4 regions of the Streptomyces monticola genome follow, and region 1 is predicted to be linked to each of the others. Evidence: riboswitches for the same ligand, from Rfam matches in the RefSeq annotation. Region 1 holds a riboswitch; each other region holds the start of a gene.

Region 1 (7,754 bases):
GTCAGCGCCCCGTGGCGGGCAGGGTGGAGCGGACCTCGTGGGCGGCGGCGACGAGGTTCTCCAGGGCGGCGCGCACCTCCGGCCAGCCGCGGGTCTTCAGGCCGCAGTCCGGGTTCACCCAGAGCCGCTCGGCCGGGATCGCCCCAAGGCCCTTGCGCAGCAGGGCGATCGCTTCCTGTGTGCCCGGCACGCGCGGCGAGTGGATGTCGTAGACGCCTGGCCCGACCTCGCGCGGGTAGCCGGCGCCGGCGAGTTCATCGGCGACCTGCATATGGGAGCGGGCGGCCTCCAGGCTGATGACATCGGCGTCGAGGTCGTCGATGGCCCGCAGGATGTCGCCGAACTCGGCGTAGCACATGTGGGTGTGGATCTGGGTGCCGGGGCTCGCGCCGCCGGTGGCGATGCGGAAGGCTTCCGTCGCCCAGGCGAGGTAGGCGGGGTGTCCCGCGGAGCGCAGCGGCAGCGTCTCGCGCAGCGCGGGCTCGTCCACCTGGATCACCGAACTCCCGGACACCTCAAGGTCGTTCACCTCGTCGCGGAGGGCGAGGGCGACCTGCCGCGCGGTGTCGGCGAGCGGCTGGTCGTCACGGACGAAGGACCAGGCGAGCATCGTGACCGGGCCGGTGAGCATGCCCTTGACCGGCCGTTCGGTGAGGGACTGGGCGTACGTGGTCCAGCGCACCGTCATCGGCTGCGGCCGTGCGATGTCGCCGGCCAGGATCGGCGGGCGGACATAGCGGGTGCCGTAGGACTGCACCCAGCCGTGCTGCGTCGCGAGATAGCCGGTGAGCTGCTCGGCGAAGTACTGCACCATGTCGTTGCGTTCGGGCTCGCCGTGCACGAGGACGTCGATGCCGGTCTTCTCCTGGAAGGCCACGACCTCGCGGATCTCGGCCTCGATGCGCTGTTCGTACGCGTCCGGGCCGAGGCGTCCCGCGCGCAGATCGGCGCGGGCGGTGCGCAGTTCGCCGGTCTGCGGGAAGGAGCCGATGGAGGTGGTCGGAAGCAGCGGCAGCCGCAGCCGCTCGCGCTGGGCGGCGGCCCGCTCGGGATAGGCCTGGGAGCGGCGCGTGTCGGCGTCGGTGACGGCCGCGGCGCGGGAGCGTACCGCCGGGTCATGGGTGAGGGGCGATCCGCTCCTCGATGCCAAGTCGGCGCGGTTGGCGGCGAGTTGGGCGGTGATGGTGTCGGTGCCCCGGGTCAGGCCACGGGCGAGTGTGGCGATCTCGGCGGTCTTCTGCCGGGCGAAGGCCAGCCAGCGGGCGATCTGCGGGTCGAGGCCCCTTTCGGCGGTGGCGTCCAGGGGGACGTGCAGGAGCGAGCACGAGGCGGCCACATCGACGCGGTCGGCCAGGCCGAGCAGGGTGCCGAGGGTGGCCAGGGACTTCTCCAGGTCGTTGATCCACACATTGCGGCCGTCGACGACCCCCGCGACCAGGCGCTTGCCCGGCAGCCCGCCGACGGCGGCCAGGTCGTCGACCTGAGCGGCGGCGGGCCCGGTGAAGTCGAGGGCGAGTCCCTCGACGGGCGCCTTGGCCAGGACCGGCAGGGCCTCGCCGAGCCGGTCGAAGTAGGAGGCGACCAGGAGCTTCGGCCGGTCGGTGAGGGCGCCGAGATCGCGGTAGGCGCGGGCGGCGGCGTTGAGTTCGGCGGGGGAGCGGTCCTGGACCAGGGCGGGCTCGTCGAGCTGCACCCAGTCGGCGCCGCACGCCCGCAGATCGGCGAGGACCTCGGCGTACACCGGGAGCAGCCGGTCGAGCAGGGTCAGCGGCTCGAAGTCCGGCGCCGCGGCGGGGGCCGGCTTGGCGAGCAGCAGATAGGTGACCGGGCCGAGCAGGACCGGGCGCGGGGTGTGCCCGAGCGCCAGGGCCTGGGTGAGCTCGGCGGCCTGCTTGCCCGGGTCGGCGGTGAAGACGGTGTCGGGGCCCAACTCCGGGACGAGATAGTGGTAGTTGGTGTCAAACCACTTGGTCATCTCAAGGGGCGCCACGTCCTGGGTGCCGCGGGCCATCGCGAAGTACCCGTCGAGCGGGTCCGCGTCGACGGCGGCGCGGTGGCGGTCGGGGATCGCGCCGACCATGACGCTGGTGTCCAGGACGTGGTCGTAGTACGAGAAGTCACCGGTGGGCACCTCGTGCAGACCGGCGTCGGCGAGCTGTTGCCAGGTGGTGCGGCGCAGTTCGGCGGCCGTGCGGCGCAGGGTCTCGGCGTCGGTCCTGCCCTTCCAGTAGCCCTCGATCGCCTTCTTCAGCTCCCGGTTCTGGCCTTGGCGGGGGTAGCCGTACACGGTGGCGCCGGCGGTGCGGGCCGCGGATGCGGCGGCGCCGGATGCGGATGTGGCTGTCACGGAACTCTCCTTCGCGAGCACTCGTTCAGGAATCCCGGGACCGGGCGAGGACGCGAAGGAACGGCGATGTGCGGCGAGTTCCGCAGGGGATGCTCGCGCTGCTGCCGCCGACCCGCCCTCGAGGTCACCGAGAAGCCGTGCGCGGTCGCGCACGGGCAGATGGCAGGTCTTCGGACTCACGGGCACGCCACATCCCTGTCGGGACGCGGCCCCTACTGGCCGTCGCTTCCCGGGTCCTGACTCATGGACCCAGTGCGTATGACGGCGGTCGTTCCCGCTCACCGCTGCGGGGCAGTCCCGGATTCCCACCGGGTTCCCTCTTGCGACGCGCCTGTCTGGCGGACAGGGCGAACCAGCTGCAGCGGTCAGCCTAGGGCACGCAGGGCGGACGTATGCGCGGGCGGTCGGGCAGTTCCTGGCAGCGGAAGGTTCATGTCGGATTCCCGCCAGCCGGTGCGGGAGCAGTGGGCGAAGCTTGACGTATGCACACCGACACCGAGAGCTGTGTACGCGCCGTTCAGTCCAAGGACGCCCGCTTCGACGGGGTCTTCTTCACCGCGGTCGTGACGACCGGGATCTACTGCCGTCCCAGCTGCCCGGTGGTGCCGCCCAAGCCGGCCAACATGCGCTTCTACCCGAGCGCCGCGGCCTGCCAGCAGGCCGGTTTCCGGGCCTGCAAGCGGTGCCGCCCCGACACCACACCCGGCTCGCCGCAGTGGAATCACCGGGCCGACACGGTGGCCCGCGCGATGCGGCTGATCGGCGACGGCGTGGTGGACCGCGAGGGGGTCACGGGTCTGGCCGCGCGGCTCGGCTACAGCACCCGGCAGATCGAGCGGCAGCTGCTCGCCGAGCTGGGTGCGGGGCCGCTCGCCCTGGCCCGCGCGCAGCGAGCGCAGACCGCCCGGATCCTGATCGAGACCACCGGACTGCCCATGGCGGACGTCGCGTTCGCCGCCGGCTTCGCCTCGATCCGCACCTTCAACGACACGGTCCGCGAGGTGTACGCGCTGGCCCCCGGCGACCTGCGCACCCGCGCCGCGCGCGCCGGGCATGCCGGGCACGCCGGCAAGAGTGGCCGGGACACCACTGGGGCGGCCGCCCCGGGCGTGCTGACCCTGCGCCTTCCGTTCCGTGCCCCCCTCAACCCCGACAACCTCTTCGGGCATCTGGCCGCCACGGCCGTGCCCGGCGTGGAGGAGTGGCGCGACGGCGCCTACCGCCGCACCCTGCGGCTGCCCTACGGCCATGGCGTCGTCGCCCTCACTCCGGCCGCCGACCACATCGGCTGCCGACTGGCCCTGACCGACCAGCGCGATCTGACCGTGGCGATCAGCCGCTGCCGCCGCATGCTGGACCTCGACGCCGACCCGGTCGCCGTCGACGAACAGCTGCGCACCGACGAACTGCTCGCCCCGCTGGTCGACAAGGCGCCGGGCCGCCGGGTGCCGCGTACCGTCGACGAGGCGGAGTTCGCGGTACGCGCGGTGCTCGGCCAGCAGGTCTCGACGGCCGCGGCCCGTACCCACGCCGCCCGCCTCGTCCTCGCCCACGGCGAACCCGTGGCCGACCCCGAAGGCGGCCTCACCCATCTCTTCCCGGCCCCCGAGGCGCTCGCCGCGCTCGACCCGGAGTCCCTGGCGCTGCCCCGCAGCCGCCGCACCACGCTGACCACCCTGGTCGGCCGACTCGCCGACGGCACCCTGAAACTGGGCGTCGAGAGCGACCGCGACGAGGCCCGCGCCCGGCTGCGGGATCTGCCGGGCTTCGGGCCCTGGACGGTCGACGTCATCGCGATGCGCGCCCTCGGCGACCCGGACGCGTTCCTGCCCACCGACCTCGGTGTCCGCAGGGCCGCGCAGGGCCTCGGTCTGCCGTCCACACCCGCCGCGCTCACCGCGCGAGCGGCGGCCTGGCGGCCGTGGCGGGCCTATGCGGTCCAGTATCTGTGGGCCACGGACGACCATCCCATCAACCACCTGCCCGCATAAGGGAGTTGCCATGAAACGGCACACCGTCACCGACAGCCCGTACGGCCCGCTCACCCTGGTCGCCACCGACGGCGTCCTGTCCGGCCTCTACATGGCCGGGCAGCGCCACCGCCCGGCCGATGAGTCCTTCGGCGAGCGCGCCGACCCGCACGACCCGCCCTTCGACGAGGTGATCCGCCAGCTGACGGCCTACTTCGCGGGCGAGCGCACCGTGTTCGACCTGCCGCTGCACCTGGAAGGAACCCCCTTCCAGCGCGAGGTGTGGGCCGGACTCCTGCGTATCCCCTACGGAGAGCGGCGTACGTACGGCGAACTCGCCGCCGAAATCGGCAAACCGGGCGCCTCCCGCGCCGTGGGCCTGGCCAACGGCAAGAATCCGGTCGGCATCATCGTGCCCTGCCACCGCGTCGTGGGCGCCGACGGCAGCCTCACCGGATACGGCGGCGGACTCGACCGCAAGCAGCGGCTGTTGGAGTCCGAAGGAGCGGAAAGGGCCGCGGCGGGCCTGTTCTGAGCAGGAGGGTAAGGTCCGCCTGGCACATGTACACGTCACGGTGGGAAGGCGGACCATGGCCACGAGGGTATGGCTGCGGACAACGGTCACAACGGGCCCGGCGAGCAAGAAGCAGCAACGGCCGGAGCCCGACGGCCGGGTGACCCGGGCGATACAGGCAGCCCCCGTGGACGCCCCCGAAGACCGCCGGACGGCCGCCGCCCTCGCCTATCCCGAACGCGTCCTGCCGCCCGGTGGCGTGAAGGAGTACCGCAAGGCACGCCGTTCCGGGTTCCGCGCCTTCACTCTGTGGGCCGACCCATACCGGCAGCAGGTCTACGCCCATGTCGTCACGCGGCAGTCGGCAGAGGGCAAGGCGGTGGCGTACGAGGTGCTCGGCGCGGCACAGGAACCGCTGGCGACCGTCGTCCGCGACAGGGCCCTGACCAAGGGGATCAGAACGCGCTGGACGGTGATGCAGCACGGCGCCGCGGAACTCAGCGGCGGCAAGGGCCACCCCGTCTGGTGGTTCGTCTGGTGGCTGATCTCCCCGATTCAGCTCTCCATCATCGTCCTGTCCTTCCTCGGGGGCCACGGCGATGTCGCGCGGATGCCACGCCGCATGAAGTGGCGGCGCGACGGGCGGACGGAGCTCGACTGGGACAGCCCCCACCTCAAGGTGTCCGAGCACGCTCTGGACCCGCGCGTGGCGGCAGGACTCGTCGCCCTCCTCGAGAGCCACGACGGGGTGTTCGGCACGTCCTGGGACGACGACCTGAAGTTCTGAGGCTCAGAGGGCAGAGGGCAGAGGGCAGAGGGCAGGGATCAGGGGGCAGGGATCAGGAGCCCGCGATCCGGGCGAGGAGCGCGGGCAGCGCCGTGCCGATCGGCTCGCGGACGACTTCCGCGGCGAGATCGTCGTACGGAGTCTCCTCCGCGTTGACGATGATCAGCCGCGCCCCGTGCTCCGCCGCCAGTCCGGCGAGGGACGCCGCGGGCTGCACCTGCAGACTCGTACCGACCGCGATGAACAGCTCGCAGGCCCTGGCGACGGCCATCGCCTCGCCGAGCACCGCCGGGTCGAGCCGCTCGCCGAACATCACGGTCGCCGACTTGAGGATGCCGCCGCACTCCAGGCACGCCGGATCGCTCTCGCCGGCCTCGACCCGTGCCAGGGCGTCCGCCATGGACGAGCCGGCCGCGCAGGTCACGCACACCACCGACCGTGCGGTGCCGTGCAGTTCGAGCACCTTGCGGGCGGGCAGCCCGGCGAGCTGGTGCAGCCCGTCGACGTTCTGCGTGATGACCCGCACCGGCACCCCGGCCCGCTCGAGGTCCGCCACCGCGCGGTGCGCGGCGTTCGGCTCGGCCTGCAGCGTGCGGTTCGCGCGCCGCATCTGCCAGGAGCGGCGGCGGATCTCCGGGTCCGAGACATAGGAGTCGTACTCGACAAGCTTCTGCGCCTCGGGATCGCGTCGCCAAAGCCCTTGCGGGCCGCGGTAGTCGGGGATGCCGGAGTCCGTGGAGACACCGGCACCACTGAGGATCGCGACGAGGGGCTGCTTGGTCATGGCGCGAGGGTACGCAGCCGTCCCCGCGCGGTGCGAGCGTAAATCCCCTGCGGCGGCGGGCCCGTCGCCTCGCGTCGCGTCACGTCGCGTGCGTCACCCGGCCGCCCGGACGCTCGGGCTCGCGGCACACCCCGCAGGTCATGAGGCGGGTCGCCCGCACCGGTACGCCCGGTGCCAGGCCCGCCGGGCGCTGCGCGGCGACCTCCGCCACGCGCGCGTGCTGTTCGCATACCGCCGCGCCACAGTGCCGGCACACCGCGAGGGCCACCACCACCCGCTTGTCCTTCGCGCAGTCGAAGCAGTGCATCGCGCTCCCCTCCCCGGGGCTGCCGAGGACCGGCCTCCCGCTCACCATCCTGGTTCCTACCGCATGCCGCGGCCAGGGGTGCCTGCACTTTCCGCCGTTTCCAGCACCTCTCGCCGGACGGTCCCACCCTGCGCGGCGGCCGTCACTCTGCGCGGCGGCCGTCACCCCGCGCGGCGGCCCTCACCCCGCGCGGTAGCCGTCCACCAGCTCCACCGGGCCGCGGCCCGCCTCGAGCGCGGCCAGGGCCGCCGTCACACGGCGGACCAGCCACGGCGGTCCGTACGCGTCGAGTTCGGCGACCGGCACCAGGCGCCAGGAGTCCAGCTCCTCCTCCTGCAGCACGATCGCGTCCAGCTGCTCCGGCGCCAGAACGCCACCGTCGTACAGATAGGCCGCGATGGGCGGCCGGTCCGCACCGGAGACCCAGTCGATCGCGAGCAGCGGCCCCGGCACCGCGTCGAGACCGATCTCCTCCTTGGTCTCCCGGCGGGCCGCCTCGCGCGGGGTCTCGCCTTCGTCCGACTCGATGGTGCCGCCCGGAAGGGCCCAGCCGGACCGGTAGTTGGGCTCCAGGATCAGCACCCGGCCCTCGCCGTCACGGAAGAGCACGGCGGCGCCGGCGAGGATTTTGGGCAGGCCTGCGATGTAGGAGGCGTAGTCGAGAGTCATCCCGCCGAGCTTAGGCGGTGGGCGGGACGCGGTCCGGTTCAGTCCCCGGCCGTGCCACGGGAGGAGCCGTACAGCTGGTGCACCGCGCGCCCGCCCTCGCCGACCGGGACACTGATGTGCTCCAGGACGTCCTCGAGCACATCGATGTCACCGGTGCGCACGATCGGGTCGGGACCGGCGGCGGCGTGGGCGGGCGCGGTGGCGGACAGGGCGCCGATGACGGCGGCGGTCAGCACGGTCGTACGGCGCTTCATACACACTCCCTGCCGGGCGGGTACCGGGTCATTCCTCGTCCTGGCTGCGGGACTTCACGATCCGCCGCAGCCGGTGGTGACGGGTCGGTGCGCCCTGCTCGGTGATCGCGTCGCCGACCATC
Region 2 (7,754 bases), on a different contig from region 1:
GCACGTCCCGGCCGGTCACCGTCGTGGGCAACCCGGTGCTGCACAAGGAGTGCAAGGACGTCACGGCCTTCGACGACGAGCTCGCGAAGCTGGTCGACGACATGTTCGCCAGCCAGCGCGCCGCCGAGGGCGTGGGCCTGGCCGCCAACCAGATCGGCGTCGACCTCAAGGTCTTCGTGTACGACTGCCCGGACGACGACGGGGTCCGGCACGTGGGCGTCGTCTGCAACCCCGTCCTCCAGGACCTCCCGGCCGACCAGCGCAGCCTCGACGACTCCAACGAGGGCTGCCTGTCCGTGCCGACGGCCTACGCCTCGCTCGCCCGCCCCGACTACGCCGTGGTCAAGGGCCAGGACGAGAAGGGCAACCCGATCACCGTGCGCGGCACCGGCTACTTCGCCCGCTGCCTGCAGCACGAGACGGACCACCTGTACGGCTACCTGTACATCGACCGTCTCTCCAAGCGTGAGCGCAAGGACGCCCTGCGCCAGATGGAAGAGGGCACGCCGCGGTACGAGACGGTGCCGAACGCCTGAGGGCCATGAGCTGAACTCCGGGACCGGTCACGCCGCGCGGGCCGGTCCCTGGAACGTGCGGCGGTAGGTGTTCGGTGTCGTGCCGAGCACGCGCAGGAAGTGATGGCGCAGGGCGGCCGCGGTGCCGAAGCCGACCCGGCTCGCGACCGTGTCCACCGTCTCGTCCGTGGACTCGAGCAACTCCTGGGCGCGCAGGACGCGTTGGCGCAGGAGCCAGCGATAGGGCGTGGTGCCGGTCTCCTGCGAGAAGCGGCGGGCGAAGGTGCGCGGTGACATATGCGCACGGGCGGCGAGCTGTTCGACGGTGATCTCCTCGTCCAGGTGCCGCTCCAGCCAGGCGAGTACCTCCCCGACGGTGTCACAGGGGGTGGCGGGCAGCGGCCGCTCCACGTACTGGGCCTGGCCGCCGTCGCGGTGCGGGGGCACGACCATGCGCCGGGCGATGGCGTTGGCCACCTCGCTGCCGTGTTCCGTGCGCACGATGTGCAGACAGGCGTCGATACCCGCGGCGGTGCCGGCGGATGTGATGACCGGGCCCTCGTCGACGTACAGGACGTCGGGTTCGACGCGGGCGCGGGGGAAGCGGACCGCCAGCTCCCGCGCGTACCTCCAGTGCACCGCGCACTGCCGTCCGTCGAGGAGCCCCGCCTCGCCCAGGACGAACGCGCCCGAGCACACGGACAGCACCCGCGCGCCCCGGTCCACGGCCTGCCGCAGGGCGGCCAGGAGCTCGGGCGGATAGGGGCGGTCCCGGTCGGAGCGGGCCGCGGGCACGGCGATCAGATCGGCCTCCGCCAGACGTTCGAGGCCGTGGGTTGCTCGAATGGTGAAGCCCGCGTGCGTGCCGAGCTCCGGGCCCTCCGCCGAGACCACCGCGAAGTCGTACACCGGCAGCCCTTCGTCGCCGCGGTCGAGGCCGAACACCTCGCAGACGACGCCGAGTTCGAAGGGATGCACACCGTCGAGCAGCACTGCGGCCACGTTCTTCAGCATGTCCGTCAGTCTGCCGCAGGCTTGGCAGGAAGTCGATGGTGTATGACAGTCCTGCCACTGACCCCGAGGGCCCGTGCGCGCGAAAGTAGTGCGCATGGACAACACACACGCACTCCTCAACACACTCGGCGTCCTCGGGGTCTTCCTGCTTCTGGCGCTGCCCTCACTGATCGGATACGTCCACGACCGGCGGATTGACCGGCAGTTGAAGGCGGCGGAGCGGGGCCCGGTGCGGCCGGCGGCCCGGAACTCCTCGGCGCGTCAGAACTCGTCGTCGAACGACACCGAGCCCTCCACCGCCACCTGGTACGCGGACGGCCTGCGCTCGAAGAAGTTGGTCAGCTCCTGAACTCCCTGCAGCTCCATGAACGAGAAGGGGTTCTCGGAGCCGTAGAGCGGGGCGAAGCCGAGCCGGGTGAGGCGCTGGTCGGCGACGCACTCCAGGTACTGCCGCATCGACTCGGTGTTCATCCCGGGCAGGCCCTCGCCGCACAGGTCGCGGGCGAACTGCAGCTCGGCCTCCACCGCCTCCTTGAGCATGTCGGTGACCTGCTCACGCAGCCGGTCGTCGAAGAGCTCCGGCTCCTCCTTGCGGACGGTGTCCACGACCTCGAAGGCGAAGTTCATGTGCATCGTCTCGTCCCGGAACACCCAGTTGGTGCCGGTGGCCAGACCGTGCAGCAGGCCGCGGGAGCGGAACCAGTACACGTACGCGAAGGCGCCGTAGAAGAACAGGCCCTCGATGCAGGCCGCGAAGCAGATCAGATTGAGCAGGAAGCGGCGCCGGTCCGCCTGGGTCTCCAGGCGGTCGATCTCCTCCACCGAGTCCATCCACTTGAAGCAGAACTCGGCCTTCTCGCGGATGGACGGGATGTTCTCCACCGCCGCGAAGGCCGCGTTGCGGTCCTCGTGGTCGGGCAGATAGGTGTCGAGCAGCGTCAGATAGAACTGGACGTGCACGGCCTCCTCGAAGAGCTGACGGCTCAGGTAGAGCCTCGCCTCGGGGGAGTTGATGTGCTTGTAGAGGGTGAGCACCAGGTTGTTCGCCACGATCGAGTCGCCGGTCGCGAAGAAGGCGACCAGGCGGCCGATCATGTGCTGCTCGCCGGGTGAGAGCTTGGCGAGGTCGGTCACGTCGGAGTGGAGGTCGACCTCCTCGACGGTCCAGGTGTTCTTGATGGCGTCCCGGTAGCGCTCGTAGAAGTCCGGGTAACGCATGGGGCGCAGGGTCAGCTCGAAGCCCGGGTCGAGCAGATTCCTCTCGGCCTTCTCGGCCTTCTCGGCCTTCGCGGCCTTCGCGGTTGTCTCGGTCTTCTCGGGTGCGGCGGTCATTACTGGCAGGCCTCGCAGGACTCGGGGTTTTCCAGGGAGCAGGCGACGGCTTCTTCCGTCGTGGCCTGCGCGGGGACGGGAGTGGCCGGGTTCGAACCGGCGGCGCGGGCGATCCGGGTGGCCGGGCGCGAGCGCAGGTAGTACGTCGTCTTCAGGCCCTGCTTCCAGGCGTACGCGTACATCGAGGAGAGCTTCCCGATCGTCGGCGTCTCCAGGAAGAGATTGAGCGACTGTGCCTGGTCGAGGTACGGGGTGCGGGCGGCGGCCATGTCGATCAGGCCGCGCTGCGGGATCTCCCACGCCGTGCGGTACAGGTCGCGGATCTCCTCGGGAACCCAACTGAAGCCCTGCACCGAGCCGTTGGCCTCGCGCAGCGCCTCGCGGGTCTTGGCGTCCCAGACGCCGAGGCGCTTCAGGTCCGCCACCAGATAGGCGTTCACCTGCAGGAACTCCCCGCTCAGCGTCTCGCGCTTGAAGAGGTTGGAGACCTGCGGCTCGATGCACTCGTAGACGCCCGCGATGGACGCGATGGTGGCCGTCGGGGCGATCGCCAGAAGCAGCGAGTTGCGCATGCCGGTGGCGGCGATCCGCTCCCGAAGCGCCGCCCAGCGCTCGGGCCAGTGCTGCTGTACGCCGTAGTGGTCGGGGTGCAGGACACCGCGCGCAGTGCGGGTCTTCTCCCAGGCGGGCAACGGGCCGTTGCGCTCGGCGAGTTCGGCCGACGCCTCGTACGCGGCGAGCATGACGCGCTCGGCGATCCGGGTGGACAGCGCCTTGGCCTCGTCGGAGCCGAAGGGCAGCCGCAGCTTGAAGAAGACGTCCTGCAGGCCCATCGCGCCCAGGCCCACCGGGCGCCACTTGGCGTTCGACCGGCCCGCCTGCTCGGTCGGATAGAAGTTGATGTCCACGACACGGTCGAGGAACGTCACGGCGGTGCGCACGGTGGCGTCGAGCCGCTCCCAGTCGATGCCGTCGGCACCGGCGTCCGGGTCGACGAAGGCGCCCAGGTTCACGGACCCCAGGTTGCAGACCGCCGTCTCGCCGTCGTCCGTGACCTCCAGGATCTCGGTGCACAGGTTCGACGAGTGCACCGTGTGGCCGGGCTCGGCGGTCTGGTTGGCGGTGCGGTTGGCGGCGTCCTTGAAGGTCATCCAGCCGTTGCCGGTCTGCGCGAGGGTACGCATCATGCGGCCGTACAGATCCCGCGCGGGCAGGGTCCGCTGGGCGAGGCCCTTGGCCTCCGCCGCCCGGTAGGCGGCGTCGAACTCCTCGCCCCACAGGTCCACGAGCTCGGGCACGTCGGCGGGGGAGAACAGCGACCAGTCCTGGTCGGCGGCGACCCGGCGCATGAACTCGTCCGGGATCCAGTGCGCGAGATTCAGATTGTGGGTGCGCCGGGCGTCCTCGCCGGTGTTGTCGCGCAGCTCCAGGAACTCCTCGATGTCGGAGTGCCAGGTCTCCAGGTAGACCGCGGCCGCGCCCTTGCGCCGCCCGCCCTGGTTCACGGCGGCGACCGACGCGTCCAGGGTCTTGAGGAACGGGACGATGCCGTTGGAGTGCCCGTTCGTGCCCCGGATCAGCGAACCCCGGCTGCGGATACGGGAGTACGAGAGCCCGATGCCGCCGGCGTGCTTCGAGAGCCGGGCCACCTGGTGGTAGCGGTCGTAGATGGAGTCGAGTTCGTCGAGCGGTGAGTCGAGCAGATAGCAGCTGGACATCTGCGGGTGCCGGGTGCCGGAGTTGAAGAGCGTCGGCGAGGACGGCAGATAGTCCAGGCGGCTCATCAGGCCGTAGAGGGCCTCGACCTCCTCCAGGGCGCGCTCGCTTTCGCCCTCGGCGAGTCCGGCGGCCACCCGCAGCATGAAGTGCTGCGGCGTCTCGACGACCTTGCGGGTCAGCGGGTGCCGCAGCAGATAGCGGCTGTGCAGGGTGCGCAGTCCGAAGTAGCCGAAGCGGTCGTCGGCGCCCTCGTCGACAGAGGTGGCGATGAGCGCGTCGAGCCGGGCGCCGTGACGGCGTACGAACTCGGCGGTGCGGTCGGCGATCAGGCCCTCGCGGTGGCCGGTCGCGACGGACTCGGTGAAGGTGGTGACGCCCTGCGACGCGGCCTCGTCGGCGATGGCGAGCGTGAGCAGCCGGGCGGCGAGCCGGGCGTACGCCGGGTCTTCGGAGATCAGTCCCGCCGCCGCCTCCGTGGCCAGTTCGCGCAGCTCCGCCTCGTCCGAACCGGCGTTCCGGCCGCGCAGCGCGGCGGCCGCGACCCGGCCCGGGTCGGTGTCGGGCAGATCGGCGGTCAGCTCGGTCAGGGTGCGCAGGAGCGCGGTTCCGGGGGCGTCACCCGCCCGTTCCGGTTCGACCTGGTGGTCGGCACGGCGTTCCGTCTGGGGTGAGACGGGATCGGCTGGCGCGATGGTCACGTGGAGCACTCCCTCGCTCGGCTCGGGGCCTTGCGGGGGATGGCGGCGTAGCGGAGGCCTGGCGAACGGCACACCGCATCGCGTCCACCGGCCCATTCCGCGAGACCCGGACGTCGTTGGCACCCGAGCCGGGCGGCACGGGCGCACTGTCGACAGGTCTTCGGACTTGACGGGTACGCAAAAGCGCACCGATACACCGTTGCGGGACAGTTCCGGATTTGCACCGGATTCCCCTGCGACGACAGCGAGCACGAGCATACATGTGGGGGCCGCCTGTTGTGGCAGCCCCCATATGTTGTGTCGCGCTCCGGTGGTCGTGGCTCAGTCGTGGCCCGGCGGGGAGCCCGCTGACGGCTCGGCGGGAACCCTGCGGGAACTCGTCGAGGGCTCAGCGGGAGCCCGGCGGCGACTCAGCAGCAGCGGAAGCCCTCCCGCGGATCCGCCTCGCGCGCGTCCATCCGCTCGCGCTCGAACTCGCGCCGCGACATGACCTCGGTGCCGGGCGCACAGGCCCGGGCATGGGCGACATACCGGTCGTACACCGCCTCGCCCGTGAGCTCCCGCCACCAGTAACGGGCGCGCGCCCAGAAGGAGTTCGCGGTGCCCGGGGAGGCCGAGGAGTGCGCGGCGCCCGGGGAAGCCGGGTGGTGCGCGGAGCCCGGGGTGCCCATCAGGACGACCCGGACCCGGCGGGCACATCGTCCTTCGAGCCGCCGGCGTCGCCGCCGCCGGCTCCCACCGCCGCCAGCTCGGCCTTCTCCTCCTTGGTGGCCCAGAGCCCGGCGGGCGCGACCACCTTGGACTCGACGTAGGGCACCTCGGAGAGCTTGGCCGTACCGGGCTTGCGGATGGCCTTGACGCAGACCCGCGCCGCGTCCGCGAGGACGACCAGGATGAGGACCGCGAACAGGGCCGAAAGGACGCCGTCCACCGTGGAGTTGGTGACCACGGTGTGCATGTCGTCGACGGTCTTCGCGGGCGGCAGCGGATCCGCGCCCGAGTCGATCGCGGCCTGGTACTTGTCGCGCTGCGCGAAGAAGCCGACCTTCGGGTCGTCGGAGAACACCTTCTGCCAGCTCGCGGTCAGGGTGACCGCCGCGTCCCAGACCAGCGGAATGCCGGTCACCCAGGCCCACTTGAGGCGCCCGGACTTGATGAGCAGCGTGGTGCACACGGCGAGGGCGACGGCGGCGAGCAGCTGGTTGGCGATACCGAACAGCGGGAACAGCTGGTTGATGCCGCCCAGCGGGTCATGCACGCCGACCCACAGGAAGTAGCCCCAGCCGCCGACCACGACCGCGCTGGTGAGCCAGACGCCCGGCTTCCAGCTGACGTCGCGCAGCGGCTTCCAGACGTTGCCGAGCGTGTCCTGCAGCATGAAGCGGCCGACACGGGTGCCCGCGTCCACCGTGGTCAGGATGAACAGCGCCTCGAACATGATCGCGAAGTGGTACCAGAAGGCCTTGAGCCCGGCACCGCCGATCACGGCGGAGAAGATCTCCGACATACCGAGCGCGAAGGTCGGGGCGCCACCGGTGCGGGAGAGCAGCGAGGCCTCCTCGACATCCTTGGCGGCCTGCGTCAACTGCTCGGGCGAGATGGTGAATCCAAGGCCCTGCACCGCCTGCGATGCGGACTCCACGGTGGAACCGATCACGCCCGCGGGCGAGTTGACGGCGAAGTACAGACCGGGCTCGATGATGCACGCCGCGATCACCGCCATGATCGCCACGAACGACTCGGTGAGCATGGAGCCGTAGCCGATCAGGCGGACCTGCGACTCCTTCTGGATCATCTTCGGTGTCGTACCGGAGGAGACCAGGGAGTGGAAGCCGGACAGGGCGCCGCAGGCGATGGTGATGAAGACGAACGGGAACAGCGAGCCGGAGAAGACCGGGCCCGTGCCGCTGGAGGCGAACTCCGTGACCGCCGGCATCTTCATCGTCGGCAGCGCGATGACGACGCCGAGTGCGAGCAGCACGATCGTGCCGACCTTCATGAAGGTCGAGAGGTAGTCACGGGGCGCCAGGAGCATCCAGACCGGAAGCACGGAGGCGAGGAAGCCGTAGACGACCATCCAGATGACCAGCGTGCCCGGTTCGAGCGTGAAGGTGTCGGCCCACGAGGACTCCGCCACCCAGCTGCCCGCGACGATGGCGAGCAGCAGAAGCGCGACACCGATGACGGAGACCTCGGTGACCCGGCCGGGACGCAGGATGCGCAGATAGAAGCCCATGAGGAGGGCGATCGGGATCGTCATCGCGATGGAGAAGACACCCCACGGCGAGTGCGCGAGGGCGTTCACGATGACCAGGGCGAGCACCGCGAGCAGGATGATCATGATCGCGAACACCGCGACCAGGGCGGCCGCGCCGCCGAACGGCCCGATCTCGTCCCGCGCCATCTGGCCGAGCGAGCGGCCGTCGCGGCGGGTGGAGAAGAACAGGGTGACCATGTCCTGCACGGCACCCGCGAA
Region 3 (7,754 bases), on a different contig from region 1:
GGGGTCATTTGTGCGGGAGCCGGGCGCAAGTGGCAGCATGGGGCAAGTGAGTGTGGCTCCCGATGTGTCCCCCGTAGAGGTCCAGCGCCCCGAGTCGGCGGAGGAGGTCTCCGCCGTCGTGGAGCCCGATGTCCCCTGGGTCACGATCGTGCACAACGACCCGGTGAATCTCATGAGTTATGTGACGTATGTCTTCCAGACGTACTTCGGCTACTCGAAGGACAAGGCGCACAAACTGATGCTCGACGTCCATCACAAGGGGCGCGCGATCGTCTCCAGCGGTACCCGCGAGGAGATGGAGCGCGATGTGCAGGCCATGCACGGCTACGGCCTGTGGGCGACCCTGAGCCAGGACCGCACCTGATGGCCGGGCACTTCGAGCCGATCCCCGGCGGCGGCGCGGCCGTGGCGCTCGACGAGGTCGAGATCTCCATCCTGCGCTCGCTCGCGGTCCAGCTCCTCGAACTGATCGGGCCGGGACCCGGCGGCGCGGAAGCGGACCCCGACCCGCTCGCGGAGCTGTTCGCCGAGGGCCCGAGCGAGCCGCCGTCCGACCCGGTCCTGCAGCGCCTTTTCCCGGACGCGTACGGCGACCCCGAGGCGGTCCCGGACGACCAACTCAAGGAGTACTCGGCCGAGTTCAGGCGCTTCACGGAGAACGACCTGCGGGCCGGCAAGCGGGAGAGCGCCCTCGTGGTGGTGCACTCCCTGGACGCGCTCAGCTCCGGCGGCGACGGCGGCGCGGTGCTCAAGCTCTCGGTGGACGAGTCGAAGCAGTGGCTCGGCTCCCTCAACGACCTGCGGCTCGCGATCGCCGCCCGCCTCGACGTCATCGACGAGGAGGACACGGACCTCCTTTATCAGCTGCCGGACAGCGATCCGCGCAAGCCGATGGTGATGGCGTATCTGTGGCTGGGCGGGCTGCAGGAGACGCTCGTCGAGACGCTGATGGCCTGAGCGCAGCGCGCTCACGCGGTCACGCGGTGGATGTGACGGCATATACCCCGGTTCGCCGAGGCTGAGAGCCCGATTACCGGACGCAATCTCGGCCGTCTGCCCGAATGCGATCCCGTCACAGCGGGGCCCCTTCCTGACAGGTGGGGGCCTTTTTGCTGTTTTGCGGGTGACCTGCGTCACGTAAAGCAGCGTTAAAGACATGGCGAGAATCGTCAACTCCATTTCCGGCGCCACCCCTCGCCGCAGTGGAGACCTGGCGCATCGCCAGCAACGCACGACGCAACGACACGCGTCCAGCGCATGCCCGAGGCATGCCCGGCGCGCGCACGACCGAGGCACCACCTTGTCCGGGTCCGCGGACAAGGAACGCCCCAAGTCGCCGATCGGACAACGGCGTTCGCTCCAGCCCGCACTTCTGCCCTGCTGCCGCTCCAGCCGTGCAGCAGCACTGCGCCATCGAGGCAGTCACATGTCACTCGATTCCATCACCACCTCCATCGACGACGCGATCAGTGAGCTGAGCACGTCGAGCCCGTAGCCACCTGGCCCGGCGAGGTCGTCTTCCATTCGGTGCCCGTCGCAGGCACCGAACTGCCCCTGACCGTCGCCTGGTTGGTGGTCGCCGGCCTGGTCTTCACGGCCTGGTTCGGAGCCATCCAGCTGCGTAAGTTCAAGCTCGCCGTGGACGTGGTGAGAGGGAAGTGCGACGAGAAGGGGTCGGCCGGCGAGGTCAACCACTTCCAGGCGCTGACCGCCGCGGTCTCCGGCACCGTGGGCCTCGGCAATATCGCCGGTGTCGCCGTCGCCGTCTCCATCGGTGGTGCGGGCGCCACGTTCTGGATGACCCTGTGCGGCCTGCTCGGTATGGCCACCAAGTTCGTCGAGGTCACCCTCGGTGTGAAGTACCGCCAGGTGCACGAGGACGGCTGTGTCTCCGACGGCCCGATGCACTATCTGCCCAAGGGCCTCGCCGAGCGCTTCGGCTCCGGCGGCAAGGCGCTCGGCAAGGTGCTCGCCGTGCTCGCCTCCGTGATGATCCTGTTCTTCGGCCTCTTCGGCGGCAACCTGTTCCAGGTCAACCAGGGCTACGCGCAGCTGGTCTCCGTCACCGGCGGCGAGGGCGGCGCCATGGGCTCGTCCGCGGGCGCGCTCTTCTTCGGCCTGATCATCGCGGCCCTGGTCGGCATCGTGCTGCTCGGCGGCATCCGCTCCATCGCCTCGGTCACCAGCCGTCTGGTCCCGGCCATGGCCGGCCTCTACATCGTGGCCTGCCTGGTCGTCATCCTCGTCAACGTCACCGCCGTCCCGTCCGCGATCGCCACGATCGTCGAGGGTGCCTTCAACCCCGAGGGTGTCGCGGGCGGTGTCCTCGGTGCCCTGATCATCGGCTTCAAGCGGGCCGCGTTCTCCAACGAGGCCGGTCTCGGTTCCTCTCCGATCGCGCACTCCGCGGTCAAGGCCAAGCACCCCGCGAGCGAGGGTCTGGTGGCGCTCCTCGAGCCGTTCATCGACACCGTCGTCGTCTGCACCATGACCACGCTGACCGTCGTCATCGCCAGCCCCGACAGCTGGGAGGCCGGAAGCGGCCAGGTCGAGGGCGTCACCGTCACCTCGGACGCCTTCGGGACCGTGCTGCCCTGGTTCTCGTACGTCCTGACCGTCGCGGTGCTGCTCTTCGCCATCTCGACCGTGCTGACCTGGGGTTACTACGGCCTCAAGGCCTGGACGTACCTCTTCGGCCGCAGCCGCGCCAGCGAGGTCACGTACAAGGCGATCTACACCGTCTTCTCGGTCGCCGGTGCGCTCCTGACCCTGCAGACGCTGATCGACATGGCCGACGCGGTGCTCTTCCTCCTCGCCGTCTTCAACATCATCGGCCTCTACCTCCTCGCCCCGATCGCCAAGCGGGAGCTGAACTCGTTCCTCGCGTACGTCCAGCGCCGCAAGAACGGCGAGCAGGAGCCGGAGTCGGAGGACGCCGCGCTGGAGAAGGCGAAGGTCTGACAGCCCGACCGCCCCGCCCTGCGCAGGGCGGGGCGACCGAGGGCCCGCGCCCACCCGTTCCGGTGGGCGCGGGCCCTCGCGCGTTCGCTCAACGGACTCTCAAATCCGGATAACGATCCCGTCACCCATCCGGCCGTTATTGCCGTCGCAAGGGGCCTTTGTCCGGTTCTTCCTGTGGTCCGTGCCACATTTTTTCCCGAGGGGCGTTCGCCGCGCCGTGGTAAATCTTCACGACCACTCGCGTGACGCCACCCATGTACCGCGAGGGCGCCCCGTCGGCCGAACGTCGATAGGCAAAAGCTCCATCCACATCCGGGGGGTCGGGACCCGATCCGGGCCACAGTGGCACGGGTCGGCATGGAGAAAGGCGCACATCATGACCTCAGCGCAGGTCGACAAGCAGTACGACGGCAATGAGGCCGTGGCCGGCGGCACGTCCGGCGAGGGGTACCAGCGCGGCCTCGGCGCCCGGCAGATCCAGATGATCGCGATCGGCGGTGCCATCGGCACCGGCCTGTTCCTCGGCGCCGGCAAGGGCATTTCCAAGGCGGGCCCGAGCCTCATCCTCGTGTACGCCCTCGCGGGTCTGGTCATCTTCTTCATCATGCGGGCGCTCGGCGAGCTCCTGATGTACCGCCCGGTGTCGGGCTCCTTCTCGGAGTACGCCCGTGAGTTCATCGGCCCGTTCGCGGGCTTCGTGACCGGCTGGACGTACTGGCTCTTCTGGGTCGTCACCGGAATCACCGAGGTCACCGCGGCCTCCGAGTACATGCAGTTCTGGACCAAGAACGCCGACGGCTGGCTCAATCAGCCGCAGTGGGTGTTCGCGCTGATCTTCACCGTGGTCCTCTTCGGCGCCAACCTGATCTCCGTGAAGCTCTTCGGCGAGCTGGAGTTCTGGTTCTCGATGATCAAGGTCACCGCGATCATCGGCATGATCCTCATCTGTGCCGGCATCCTCACCATCGGCTTCTCCGACGCCGCCGACAGCGCCTCCATGTCGCTCCTGTGGAGCGAGGGCGGCTTCTTCCCGCACGGCGTCGGCAACTCCCTGATGACCCTGCACCTGGTGATGTTCGCCTTCATGGCCGTCGAGCTCGTCGGCGTCACCGCGGGTGAGTCCAAGGACCCGAAGACCGTGCTGCCCAAGGCCATCAACACCGTGCCGTGGCGGATCGCCGTCTTCTACGTCGGTGCGCTGATCATGATTCTGTCGGTCGTGCCGTGGACCCACTTCCAGCCCGGTGTCAGCCCGTTCGTCGCCGCCTTCGAGAAGATGGGCCTCGGTATCGGTGCCGCGATCGTGAACTTCGTGGTCCTCACCGCCGCCCTGTCCTCCTGCAACTCGGGTATGTACTCCACCGGCCGGATGCTGCGCGACCTCGCGCTGAGCGGCCAGGGCCCGAAGTTCTTCACCAAGCTGACCAAGAACGGCCTGCCGCTCGTCGGCACGAGCTTCTCGGCCTCGCTGATGCTGTTCGGCGTCTGGATCAACTACGAGTTCCCGGGTGAGGCGTTCGACTACGTCGTCTCCTTCGCCACCATCTCCGGTATGTGGGCCTGGATCATGATCCTGATCAGCCAGCTCAAGTACCGCCGCAAGGCCGACCGCGGTGAGCTGCCGCAGTCCAGCTTCAAGGCCCCCGGCGCCCCCTACACCAGCATGTTCGCCCTCGCCTTCATCGCCGCGGCCATCGTGCTCATGGGCGTCGACGAGGAAGCGCGGATCTCGCTGTACTTCGCCCCCCTCTGGGCTCTGATCCTGACCGTCGGCTATCTGGCCGTGCAGCGTCGCAAGCAGGCCGCGGCGCCGGCCCTGGAGGACACCAAGAGCTGAGGCAGGAGGCGGCACCGAAGCGTCCGGAGCACCCGGCGTCTCAGCTGCTGTCTCAATAGATGGGCCGCGGATCTCAGATCCGCGGCCCATCTGCTTATTCTCATCAGATGCTGACCATTACCCAGGCCCTGCACGACCAGATCGTCGCCCACGCGCGCGAGGACCACCCCGACGAGGCGTGCGGCGTGGTCGCGGGCCCGGTCGGCACCGGCCGTCCCGAGCGCTTCATCCCGATGCTGAACGCCGCGCGCTCGCCCACGTTCTACGAGTTCGACTCGGGCGACCTGCTCAAGCTGTACCGCGAGATGGACGACCGGGACGAGGAGCCCGTGGTCATCTATCACTCGCACACCGCGACCGAGGCCTACCCGTCGCGCACGGACATCTCGTACGCGAACGAGCCGGGCGCCCACTACGTCCTGGTGTCGACGGCGGACGCGGACGACGCCGGACCGTTCCAGTTCCGCTCCTTCCGGATCGTCGAGGGGGAGGTCACCGAGGAAGAGGTCGAGGTCGTGCAGGCATACTGAGCGCTGACCTTTGAGGCGGCAGGAGCCAGGAACCCGGTGCGAACCCGGGACGGTCCCGCCACTGTGACCAGGCACGGCCTGGAAGTCAGGAACTGACCTGCCGCCCTCTCCCACCGACCAGGGGACGCGGAAATCCCCCGGAGAGGCCCCAGTTGTGTCCTCAGTGACCTGGCCCGCGCGCACCCGTGCCCTCATAGCCACGGCCGCCCTGCTCGCCCCGCTCGCCGCCTGCTCGTCCGGCGCCGCGAACACCGCGCAATCCGGGGGCGAGCCCGCCGCGGGCTTTCCGTACACGGTGACCAACTGCGGCGTGAAGACCACCTTCAAGGCGCCCCCGAAACGCGCGGTCACCCTCAACCAGCACGCCACCGAGGTCATGCTCGAACTCGGCCTGCGCGACCGGATGGCGGGCACCGCCTACCTCGACGACCGGGTACTCCCCGAGTACGCGGCGGACTACAAGTCCCTGCCGGTGCTCGCCGACGAGTACCCCTCGTACGAGAAGCTCCTGGCCGCGAACCCCGACTTCGTCTACGGCGGATACGCCAGCGCCTTCGCCGCGACGGACGGCCGCGCCCGCGCGTCCCTGCAGAAGTCCGGCATCGAGACCCGCCTCAACATCGAGAGCTGCACCTCGGGACCCTCCACGATGAAGGACGTCCACCGGGAGGTCCGCGAGGTCGGCGCCACCTTCGGCGTACGCGGGCGCGCGCAGAAGTGGGTCGAGGGCGCCGAGCGCGAAGTCGCGGACACCACGGCCCGGTTGAAGGGCGCGAAGCCGCTCTCGGTCTTCGTCTACGACAGCGGCGACAAGACCGCCTTCACCGCCGGCGGCAAGGGCATCGGCAACGAGATCATCGAGCGCGCCGGCGGCCGCAATGTCTTCGCCGACCTGAACAAGCCCTTCGCCGACGCCTCTTGGGAGAAGGTCGTCGAGCGGGCCCCGGATGTCGTCGTGATCTACGACTACGGCGGTACCTCGGTCGCCCAGAAGAAGAAGCGCCTCCTGGACGACCCGGCCCTCGCCGACGTCCCGGCCATCAAGCACCGGCGCTTCGCCGTGCTGCCGCTGTCGGACGCGGTCCTCGGCGTACGGGCACCGGCGGCGGTGGAGAAGCTGGCCAAGCAGCTGCACCCGGACTCCTTCCGGTGACCCGCACCCGCCCGGCCCCGGTGCCCCGCACCCGCCGACCGGCAGTGACCCGCACCCCCGTGACCCTCGTCGTGCTGGGCGCCGCCCTCGCGGTGGCGGCGCTCGCGGGGCTCGCCCTCGGCTCCGTACGTATCCCGGCCGCCGATGTCATGGCCGCGCTCACCGGGAACGCGGAGCCGTCGCCGTACCGCACGATCGTCCTCGACGTCCGGCTGCCCAGGGTCCTGCTCGGCGCCTGCGTGGGTGCCGGGCTCGCCGTCATCGGGGCCGTGCTGCAGGCGCTGGTGCGCAATCCGCTCGCCGATCCGTTCCTGCTCGGTGTCTCCTCCGGTGCCTCCGCCGGCGCGGTCGCCGTGATCGTGCTCGGCGGGAGCCTGGGCCTGGCCGGAGTGGCGACGACCGTGTCCGTGCCGATCGCGGCCTTCGTGGGCGCGATGGGCTCGCTCGCGCTCGTCTACATCCTGGCCAGAAGCGGCCGCGGCGGCTTCACCACCGGCCGCCTGATCCTCGCGGGCGTCGCGGTCGCCTATATCCTCTCCGCCCTGACCAGCCTGTTCCTGGTCGTCTCGGCCCGCGCCGACCACCTCAAGGAAGTCCTGTACTGGACGCTCGGCGGCCTCGGCAGCGCCCGCTGGGACATGCTCGCCCTGCCCGCCGCCGTGCTCGTCGCGGGCACCGCGCTCCTGCTCGCCCTGGCCAGGCCGCTCGACCTGCTGCTCGTGGGGGAGGAGGGTGCGACCGTGCTCGGCCTGGACACCGCGCGCTTCCGCGCCGCCGTCTTCGTCCTCGCCTCACTGCTCACCGGCGTCCTCGTGGCGTACAGCGGGGCCATCGGCTTCGTCGGCCTGATGGTGCCGCACGCGGTCCGTATGGCCGTGGGCGCCGGACACCGCAGACTGCTGCCCGCCGCCGCGCTCGCCGGGGCGTTCTTCCTGGTCGCGGCGGATCTCGCGGCGCGCACGGTGGCGGCGCCGCAGGACATACCCGTGGGCGTGCTCACGGCGCTCACCGGCGGCCCGTTCTTCCTGTGGCTGCTGCACCGTGGACGTACCGCCGAAGGGGCCGAAGCCTGATGCTGCGCACCGAGGAACTCTCGTACGAGATCAGCGGCCGCCGGCTCGTCGACGCGGTCACGCTGCGGGCCGCCGAGGGGGAGACGGTCGGTCTGGTCGGCCCCAACGGCAGCGGCAAGACGACCCTGTTGAGATGCGTCTACGGCACGCTCACCCCCGCGTCGGGCCGTGTCCTCCTGGACGGCGACGACCTCGGCGAG
Region 4 (7,754 bases), on a different contig from region 1:
CACGCGGTGCGTCTCCTCGCCGAGGGTGCGGGTCTTGACCTGCTCGGGAGTGGCGGAGTCACCCACGTAGGCCTCGGGTGACGTGCCCGTCAGATGCCGCACCATGGCGACCATGCCGCCGTGGTACTGGAAGTAGTCGTCGGCGTCGACGAGATCGTGCTCGCGCGTGTCGACGTTCTTCGCCGCGACCGCGATCCGCCGGAACGCCGTCTCCATGTCGCCGCGCGCCGCGCGGCCGTCGAGCCCGCGCCCGTACGCGTAGCCGCCCCACACCGCGTACACCTCGGCGAGGTCGGCGTCGGAGCGCCAGTTGCGGGCGTCGATCAGCGGCAGCAGACCCGCCCCGTACGCCCCCGGCTTGGAGCCGAAGATACGGGCGGTGGCGCGGCGCCGGTCCCCGTGTTCGGCGGTGTCCTCGGCCACGTGCGCCCGTACGTAGTTGGACTCGTCCGGCTCGTCGAGCTCGGCCACCGCGCGTACCGCGTCGTCGATGAGCCCCACGACATGCGGGAAGGCGTCCCGGAAGAAGCCGGAGATACGCACCGTCACGTCGATACGCGGCCGCCCGAGCTCCTCCAGGGGCACGATCTCGAAGCCAGTGACGCGCCGCGAGGCGTCGTCCCACACGGGGCGGCAGCCGAGCAGAGCGAGGATCTCCGCGATGTCGTCACCCTGGGTGCGCATCGCGGAGGTGCCCCACACGGTCAGTCCCACGGACTTGGGGTACTCACCGGTGTCGGTCAGATAGCGGGCCACCAGGGAGTCGGCGAGCGCCTGCCCGACCTCCCAACTGAGCCTGGAGGGAATGGCCTTGGGGTCGACGGAGTAGAAGTTGCGGCCGGTCGGCAGGACGTTCACGAGTCCACGGGTCGGCGAACCGGAGGGCCCGGCGGGCACGTAGCCCCCGTCCAGGGCCCGCAGGATGTGCCCGATCTCGTCCGTGGTCCGGGCGAGCCGGGGCACGACCTCCTCGCAGGCGAAGCCCAGGACGGCGACCGCGGACGGCAGTTCGGTCCCGATCACCTCGTGTACGAGGGGACGTACCGCGGTCAGCTCCCAGCCCCGCTCCTCCATGCCCTCCGCGAGCCGCCGGCACAGCTGTTCCAGGAGATCGACGGCGTCGGACGCGCTCCGCGCCGGCCCGTCGACCAGCTCGGTCAGTTCCACGGGCACCTTCACCGCCGCGCCCGGCTCGGACAGCAGGGCCTTCTCGTCGAGCCCGAAGTGCTCGGCGAGCGCGGCCCGCAGGCCCGGCAGCGCGTTCGCGGTGCCGCCCCACACCTGTGAGGCGCGCAGGACGGCGAGGACGAGGTTGACGCGCGGTTCGCCGACGGGGCCGCCACCGAGGATGTGCAGGCCGTCCCTGATCTGGACGTCCTTGATCTCGCACAGATAGCCGTCGATGTGCATCACGAACTCGTCGAACGCCTCGTCGTCGGGCTGCTCGTCGACATGCAGGTCGTGGTGGAGTTCGGCGGCCTTGACGAGGGTCCAGATCTGGGCGCGTACGGCCGGTGCCTTGACCGGGTCGAGATCGCTCACCAGGGCGTACTCGTCGAGGAGTTGCTCCAGCTTGGCGAGGTCGCCGTAGGTGTCGGCGCGGGCCATCGGCGGCACCAGATGGTCGACGACGGTGGCGTGGCCGCGGCGCTTGGCCTGGGTGCCCTCGCCGGGGTCGTTGACGATGAACGGGTAGATGAGCGGCAGGTCGCCGAGGACGGCGTCGGGGGCGCACGAACCGCTGAGGCCGAGGCCCTTGCCGGGCAGCCACTCCATCGTGCCGTGCTTGCCCATGTGCACGATCGCGTCCGCGCCGAAGGAGTTCTCGAGCCACCTGTAGGCCGCCATGTAGTGGTGCGAGGGCGGCATGTCGGGGTCGTGGTAGATGGCGATGGGGTTCTCGCCGAAGCCGCGCGGCGGCTGGATCATCACGACGACATTTCCGAACTGCAGCGACGCGAGCACGATGTCGTCGCCGTCGACGTAGAGGGAGCCGGGCGGCTCGCCCCACGCCTCGGTCATGGCGTCCCGCAGCTCGGGGTCGAGCTTGTCGAACCACGCCTGGTAGTCGGCGAGCGGTACGCGCGCGGGCGCGGCCGCGAGCTGCTCCTCGGTGAGCCACTCCACGTCGTGGCCACCGGCGTTGATGAGCCGGTGGATCAGCTCGTCGCCGTTGTCGGGGTGCCCTTCGACGACGTATCCGGCGTCCTTGAGCGCGTCGAGGACGCCCACCGCCGACGCGGGGGTGTCGAGTCCGACGGCGTTGCCGACGCGCGAGTGCTTCGTCGGGTACGCGGTGAAGACGAGCGCGAGCCGCTTGTCGGCGTTGGGTTTGTGCCTCAACCGGGCGTGCCGCACGGCGATTCCGGCGACGCGCGCGGCCCGCTCCGGGTCGGCCTTGTAGACGGGTACGTCGTCGGGGCCCTGCTCCTTGAACGAGAACGGCACCGTGATCAGGCGGCCGTCGAATTCGGGGATCGCCACCTGCATCGCGGCGTCCATGGGGGAGAGTGCGGCGTCGGAGTCGTCCCAGGCGGCGCGCGAGGAGGTCAGGCAAAGGCCTTGCAGGACCGGGATGTTCAGCTCGGCGAGCGCGCCGATGTCCCAGGCCTCCTCGTCACCGCCGGCCGAGGCCTCCGACGCGTGGGCGCCGCCCGCCGCGAGGACGGTGGCGACCAGGGCGTCGGCCTGCCCGATCAGTTCGTACAGGGCGGGGTCGGCGCCGCGCAGCGAACCGCAGTACACGGGAAGGGCGTTGGCGCCGCGCGCCTCGATGGCGTCGCAGAGGGTGTCGACGAAGGCGGTGTTCCCGGACAGCTCGTGCGCCCGGTAGAAGAGCACGCCGACGGTGGGCCGCCCGGCGACCGGGGTGTGGCCGCCGTGCAGCCCGAACTCCGGCATCTTCTGCGGCTCGGCGAAGCCATGGCCGGTCAGGAGGACGGTGTCGGACAGGAACCTCGCCAGCTCGACGAGGTTCCCGGGCCCGCCCTCGACGAGATAGCGCAGGGCCTCGGCCACGACACCCGCGGGCACGGACGACTCGGCCATCAACTCGGCGTCGGGCACGCTCTCCCCGCCGAGCAGCACGGTCGGGATGCCGGACGCCTTGAGCGCGGCGAGCCCGTCCTCCCAGGCGCGCTTGCCGCCGAGGAGACGTACGACGGCGATGTCGGCGCCCTCGATGAGCCCGGGCAGCTCCTCGGTGACATGGACCCGGGTCGGGTTGCCGATCCGGTACGGAGCACCGGAGGCCCGCGCGGCGAGCAGATCGGTGTCGGCGGTGGACAGAAGGAGAACGGTCATGAGGGTGCCCCCGGAGCAATGAACGGGAGACCGGACGGCGCGCCGGTCTCGATGAGGCGCAGCAGCGCATCCGTGTCCGCGTGTTCTTCGATCAGATCGCCGAGCCGGTCGAGCTGCTCTTCGCGCAGCGCGCCGAACGACGTGTCGGGGGCGGGCACGAACCGCCGTCCCGCGGCCCGCGCCACCTCCCGCAGAAACGCCCGCCGGAAGCCGTCGGACTCCAGCGAGCCATGCCAGTGGGTGCCCCACACGGCGCCGACGCGACAGCCGTCGAGGAAGGCCTCGCCGCCGGTCACCCGGGCCACTCCGTGGTGGATCTCGTAGCCCTCGACGGGCTCGCCGAGTGCCTCGCCCACCGGCCGGGCGAGGGTCTTCTCGCTCTCGAACCGGACCCGCACGGGCAGCAGGCCGAGCCCGTCGACGGCCCCGGCGCGCGACTCGACATCGTCCTCGATGTGTTCGCCGAGCACCTGGAAGCCGCCGCAGATCCCCAGCACCGGCCGCCCTTCGGCGGCCCGGCGTGCCAGGGCGTCCGCGAGGCCGCGCTCGCGCAGCCACTCAAGTGCCTTGACGGTGCCGCGTGTTCCGGGCACCACGACCAGGTCGGCGTCGACGATTTCCTCGGCCCGGTCCACGAACCGCACGACGACACCCGGCTCGGCGGCCAGGGCGTCGACATCGGTGAAGTTGGACATCAGCGGTACGGCGCACACGGCGACGCGCAGCACGTCGTCCCCGACGGGCGGTGCGACGACGGACTCGCGTACGGCCCCGCGCAAGGACACCCGGAGCCCGTCCTCCTCGTCGATGCCGAGCCCGTGCGCGAACGGCAGGACGCCGTACGTACGCCGCCCGGTGAGCCGCTCCAGCATGTCGAGCCCGGGTTCGAGCAGCGACACGTCGCCGCGGAACTTGTTCACCAAGTACCCGGCGACCAGGGCCTGGTCGTCCGCGCTCAGCAGTGCCGTCGTACCGAAGAACGAGGCGAAGACCCCGCCCCGGTCGATGTCCCCGACGACCACGACGGGGAAGCGGGCGGCGCGGGCGACGCCCATGTTCACGATGTCGGTACGCCGCAGATTGATCTCGGCGGGACTGCCCGCTCCCTCACAGATCACCGCGTCATACGTGCCCCGAAGCTGCTCCAGACAGTCCACGACGGTGCCGAGGAGCGATTCCTGGCGCCCTCCGTGGTAGCCGCGTGCGCTCATCTCGCCCACCGGTCTGCCCATCAGGACGACCTGGCTGCTGCGGTCGCTGCCGGGCTTGAGCAGCACCGGGTTCATCAGCGCGGTCGGCTCGATCTGTGCGGCCTGCGCCTGCATGGCCTGCGCACGGCCGATCTCGGCGCCTTCGCGTGTCACGAAGGAGTTCAGCGACATGTTCTGCGCCTTGAAGGGCGCGACGGCGACGCCCTTGCGGGCCAGCCACCGGCAGATCCCGGCGGTGACGACGCTCTTCCCGGCGTCGGATGTGGTCCCGGCGACCAGTAGTCCACCGCTCATGAGGTACGCCTCTTCTTCTGTACGAGGATGCGCGCGGCCGCACACACGGTGAGCGCCGCCCAACTCACGCGCCGTGAAAGCCGCACGGCCCGCTCGATGTCACGGACTTCGGCCCGGCGCCCCGCGGAGTTGAGCACCGGCCGGTGCTCGACGCGCCCGCCGTACGACAGGGTCCCGCCGAGCCGTACCCCGAGCGCGCCCGCGAAGGACGCCTCCACCGGGCCCGCGTTGGGGCTCGGATGCCGCTCAGCGTCCGCGCGCCAGGCCCGCACGGCCCCGCGCCGGTCCCGGCCCGCCGCCACCGCGAGCGCCGCCGTCAGACGTGCCCCCGGCCATCCGGCCACGTCGTCGAGCCGCGCCGAAGCCCAGCCGTAGCGGCGGTACTTGGCCGACTTGTGACCGACCATCGCGTCGAGCGTGTTCACGGCCCGGAACCCGACGAGCCCCGGCACTCCGCCCACCGCGCCCCACACCAGGGCGCCGACCACGGCGTCGGAGGTGTTCTCGGCGACGGATTCGACGACGGCGCGCGCGATGCCGTCCGCGTCGAGGGCGGCGGGGTCGCGTCCGCACAGATGCGGCAGCCGCTCACGCGCCACGTCGATGTCCCCGGCGGCGAGCGCACCGCCGATGGCGCGCGCCTCACGGCCGAGCGAAGTACCGCCCACCACGGCCCAGGTGGCGGCGGCGGTCAGCGCGAGTGAGGCGGCGGGGGAGCGGCGTACGGCGGCGCCGGCGAGCGCGGCGGCGCCCACGGCGGAGCCCACGCACACGGTGGTGTGCAGCGCGCCCCACCCGCGGTGGTCGCGCCAGAGGACTCGCTCAACGGCACCCGCGGCCCGGCCGAACGCGGCGACCGGGTGCCCGCGACGGGGGTCGCCGAGCAGGAGGTCGCCGAGGAGCCCGGCGGCGGCGCCGTACGTGAAGACACGGTCGGCACGCACGGGTTCAGCCGGCCGTCACGCCTCGAAGGGGCGGGGCACAGCAGGTACTGCACGTACGGGCAGCACTGGGCGTACTGGATGTTCTGGACGTACGGGACGACGTACTGGAGACAGCCGAACGGCAGCCGTGCATGGCGATGTTGTCCTCACTCAGGGTCCGCGCCCTGGTTCGACGGATACGGCGGCGAGAGTTCCTGGCTCACGGGGTTCGGGTGAACCCCGGTGACAGTGGCGGGACCGCGCCGGATTCGCACCGGCTTCCTCTCCATGTCGCCGTATGGGCTCCGGAAGTCCACCACGCCCGCGAACGCCCGTCAACTCAGGTTTGACCTGCGGCGGAAGAGTGTGCGGAGCCCCACAGCGAACCGGTCCGCGGCGCACGGAAAACCGCCCCGCGGCGACCTCGGGTGGAGGCCGCCGCGGGGCGGTTCGCGGATCCGACCGGTACGGGTACCGGCGATGGTGCCGTCAGGCGACGATCAGGAAGATCCCGTACGCCACGGCCGCCGCGCACAGCGCGAAGCAGGCGTAGGCGCCGGTGCGGGCGAGCGGCGCGGAGCCGCCCTGCGCCGTGGCCGCCTCCTGCTTGGAGAGGCCGGCGATGCCGAGGGTGAACAGTCCCACCAGGGCGACCGTCGCCACGAGGCTGACGCCGAAGACGGAGCCGAGCGCCGCCCAGTCGATGTCGATCATGCGTGTTCCTTAACTCGGACCGTGAGCCGGGCTCAGACGGTCGCACCGGCGGGCCGCGCGGGGTCCGCGACGGCGCCCGACGAGGCGTGGACGGTGGTCTTGCGGACGTCGTCCGCCTCTTCGGCCACGGCGGTCGTGGCGGCCGGCGGCGGTGTGACCGCGGCGATGGCGGTGGTGACGACGCCCGCGGGCTCGGCCGGCACGCCGGCGCTGTCCGTGTCGTCGGCGACCACATTGGTGTGGTCGACCACCTGGCGGCGGGAGATGAACCAGATCGCGGCGCAGGAGGCGACGAGGAAGACGGCGACGGCCGCGATGCCCCAGTCGCCCTGGCGGGCCACGAACTCGGCGCCCGCGGCGACCAGTCCGGCGGCCGGCAGGGTCAGGCCCCAGGCGATGAACATCCGGGTCGCGGTCGACCAGCGCACCACACCGCCCTTGCGGCCGAGGCCCGCGCCCATGACGGCGCCGGAGCAGGAGTGCGTGGTGGAGAGCGAGAAGCCCAGGTTGGAGGAGGCCAGGATGACCGCGGCGGCCGAGGTCTGGGCGGCGAAGCCCTGCTGCGGCTGCAGGTCGGTGAGGCCCTTGCCCATGGTGCGGATGATGCGCCAGCCGCCGAGGTAGGTACCGAGGGCGATGGCGAGTCCGGCGGAGACGATGACCCAGACCGGCGGGTTGGAGCCGGGCGCGAGCGCGCCACCGGCGACCAGGGCCAGGGTGATGATGCCCATCGTCTTCTGCGCGTCATTGGTGCCGTGCGCGAGGGACACGAGACCGGCGGAGGCGATCTGCCCGGAGCGGTAGCCCTTGGCGCTGGACTTCTCACCGGCGTTCTTGCCGAGCTTGTACGCCAGCTTCGCGGCCAGGAGCGCGGCGATACCGGCGACGAGCGGGGCGGCTATCGCGGGGATCAGGACCTTGGTCACGACGACACCGCCGTTGACCCCGCTGATCCCGATGGAGGCGATGGTGGCGCCGATCAGACCGCCCATGAGGGCGTGCGACGAGCTGGAGGGCAGTCCCACCAGCCAGGTGAGGAGGTTCCAGAGAATGGCACCCACCAGGGCCGCGAAGATCACTTCGGGCTGGATGCCGTCTTCTCTGACCAGCCCGCTGGAGATCGTCTTGGCGACTTCCACGGAGAGGAACGCGCCGACGAGGTTGAGCACGGCGGACATGGCCACCGCCGTCTTGGGCTTGAGAGCGCCGGTCGAGATGGTCGTCGCCATCGCGTTGGCGGTGTCGTGGAAACCGTTCGTAAAGTCGAACACGAGAGCTGTCACGATCACGATCGCGAGCAGCAGCGTGA

What was found. Region 1 has a riboswitch for cobalamin ahead of metE (5-methyltetrahydropteroyltriglutamate--homocysteine S-methyltransferase). Riboswitches for the same ligand answer to the same signal wherever they lie in the genome.
Region 2: it holds a riboswitch for cobalamin, as region 1 does, so the genes downstream of both, ACFQVC_RS11925 (ribonucleoside-diphosphate reductase subunit alpha) here and metE (5-methyltetrahydropteroyltriglutamate--homocysteine S-methyltransferase) in region 1, are expected to answer to the same signal.
Region 3: it holds a riboswitch for cobalamin, as region 1 does, so the genes downstream of both, ACFQVC_RS37445 (ABC transporter substrate-binding protein) here and metE (5-methyltetrahydropteroyltriglutamate--homocysteine S-methyltransferase) in region 1, are expected to answer to the same signal.
Region 4: it holds a riboswitch for cobalamin, as region 1 does, so the genes downstream of both, ACFQVC_RS20920 (cobalamin biosynthesis protein) here and metE (5-methyltetrahydropteroyltriglutamate--homocysteine S-methyltransferase) in region 1, are expected to answer to the same signal.

The regions. Positions count from the first base shown of each region.
Region 1 is NZ_JBHTCF010000001.1:823,122-830,875, forward strand. It holds gene metE (5-methyltetrahydropteroyltriglutamate--homocysteine S-methyltransferase) at 2-2,347, opposite strand; cobalamin riboswitch at 2,492-2,719, opposite strand; gene ACFQVC_RS03355 (AlkA N-terminal domain-containing protein) at 2,830-4,338, shown strand; gene ACFQVC_RS03360 (methylated-DNA--[protein]-cysteine S-methyltransferase) at 4,349-4,852, shown strand; gene ACFQVC_RS03365 (hypothetical protein) at 4,908-5,618, shown strand; gene ACFQVC_RS03370 (Sir2 family NAD-dependent protein deacetylase) at 5,671-6,402, opposite strand; gene ACFQVC_RS03375 (hypothetical protein) at 6,482-6,757, opposite strand; gene ACFQVC_RS03380 (NUDIX domain-containing protein) at 6,890-7,378, opposite strand; gene ACFQVC_RS03385 (hypothetical protein) at 7,417-7,632, opposite strand; gene ACFQVC_RS03390 (BCCT family transporter) at 7,661-7,754, opposite strand, start outside.
Region 2 is NZ_JBHTCF010000004.1:165,106-172,859, reverse strand. It holds gene def (peptide deformylase) at 1-536, shown strand, start outside; gene ACFQVC_RS11940 (helix-turn-helix domain-containing protein) at 564-1,529, opposite strand; gene ACFQVC_RS11935 (hypothetical protein) at 1,624-1,878, shown strand; gene ACFQVC_RS11930 (ribonucleotide-diphosphate reductase subunit beta) at 1,791-2,747, opposite strand; gene ACFQVC_RS11925 (ribonucleoside-diphosphate reductase subunit alpha) at 2,861-5,278, opposite strand; cobalamin riboswitch at 5,413-5,536, opposite strand; gene ACFQVC_RS11920 (YbdD/YjiX family protein) at 5,689-5,949, opposite strand; gene ACFQVC_RS11915 (carbon starvation CstA family protein) at 5,949-7,754, opposite strand, start outside.
Region 3 is NZ_JBHTCF010000025.1:102,990-110,743, forward strand. It holds gene clpS (ATP-dependent Clp protease adapter ClpS) at 38-364, shown strand; gene ACFQVC_RS37425 (DUF2017 domain-containing protein) at 364-957, shown strand; partial or broken gene ACFQVC_RS37430 (alanine/glycine:cation symporter family protein) at 1,427-2,961, shown strand; gene ACFQVC_RS37435 (amino acid permease) at 3,338-4,798, shown strand; gene ACFQVC_RS37440 (M67 family metallopeptidase) at 4,906-5,328, shown strand; cobalamin riboswitch at 5,300-5,443, shown strand; gene ACFQVC_RS37445 (ABC transporter substrate-binding protein) at 5,492-6,481, shown strand; gene ACFQVC_RS37450 (FecCD family ABC transporter permease) at 6,541-7,554, shown strand; gene ACFQVC_RS37455 (ABC transporter ATP-binding protein) at 7,554-7,754, shown strand, end outside.
Region 4 is NZ_JBHTCF010000008.1:284,249-292,002, forward strand. It holds gene cobN (cobaltochelatase subunit CobN) at 1-3,303, opposite strand, end outside; gene ACFQVC_RS20915 (cobyric acid synthase) at 3,300-4,808, opposite strand; gene ACFQVC_RS20920 (cobalamin biosynthesis protein) at 4,805-5,752, opposite strand; cobalamin riboswitch at 5,919-6,064, opposite strand; gene ACFQVC_RS20925 (hypothetical protein) at 6,221-6,442, opposite strand; gene ACFQVC_RS20930 (inorganic phosphate transporter) at 6,478-7,754, opposite strand, start outside.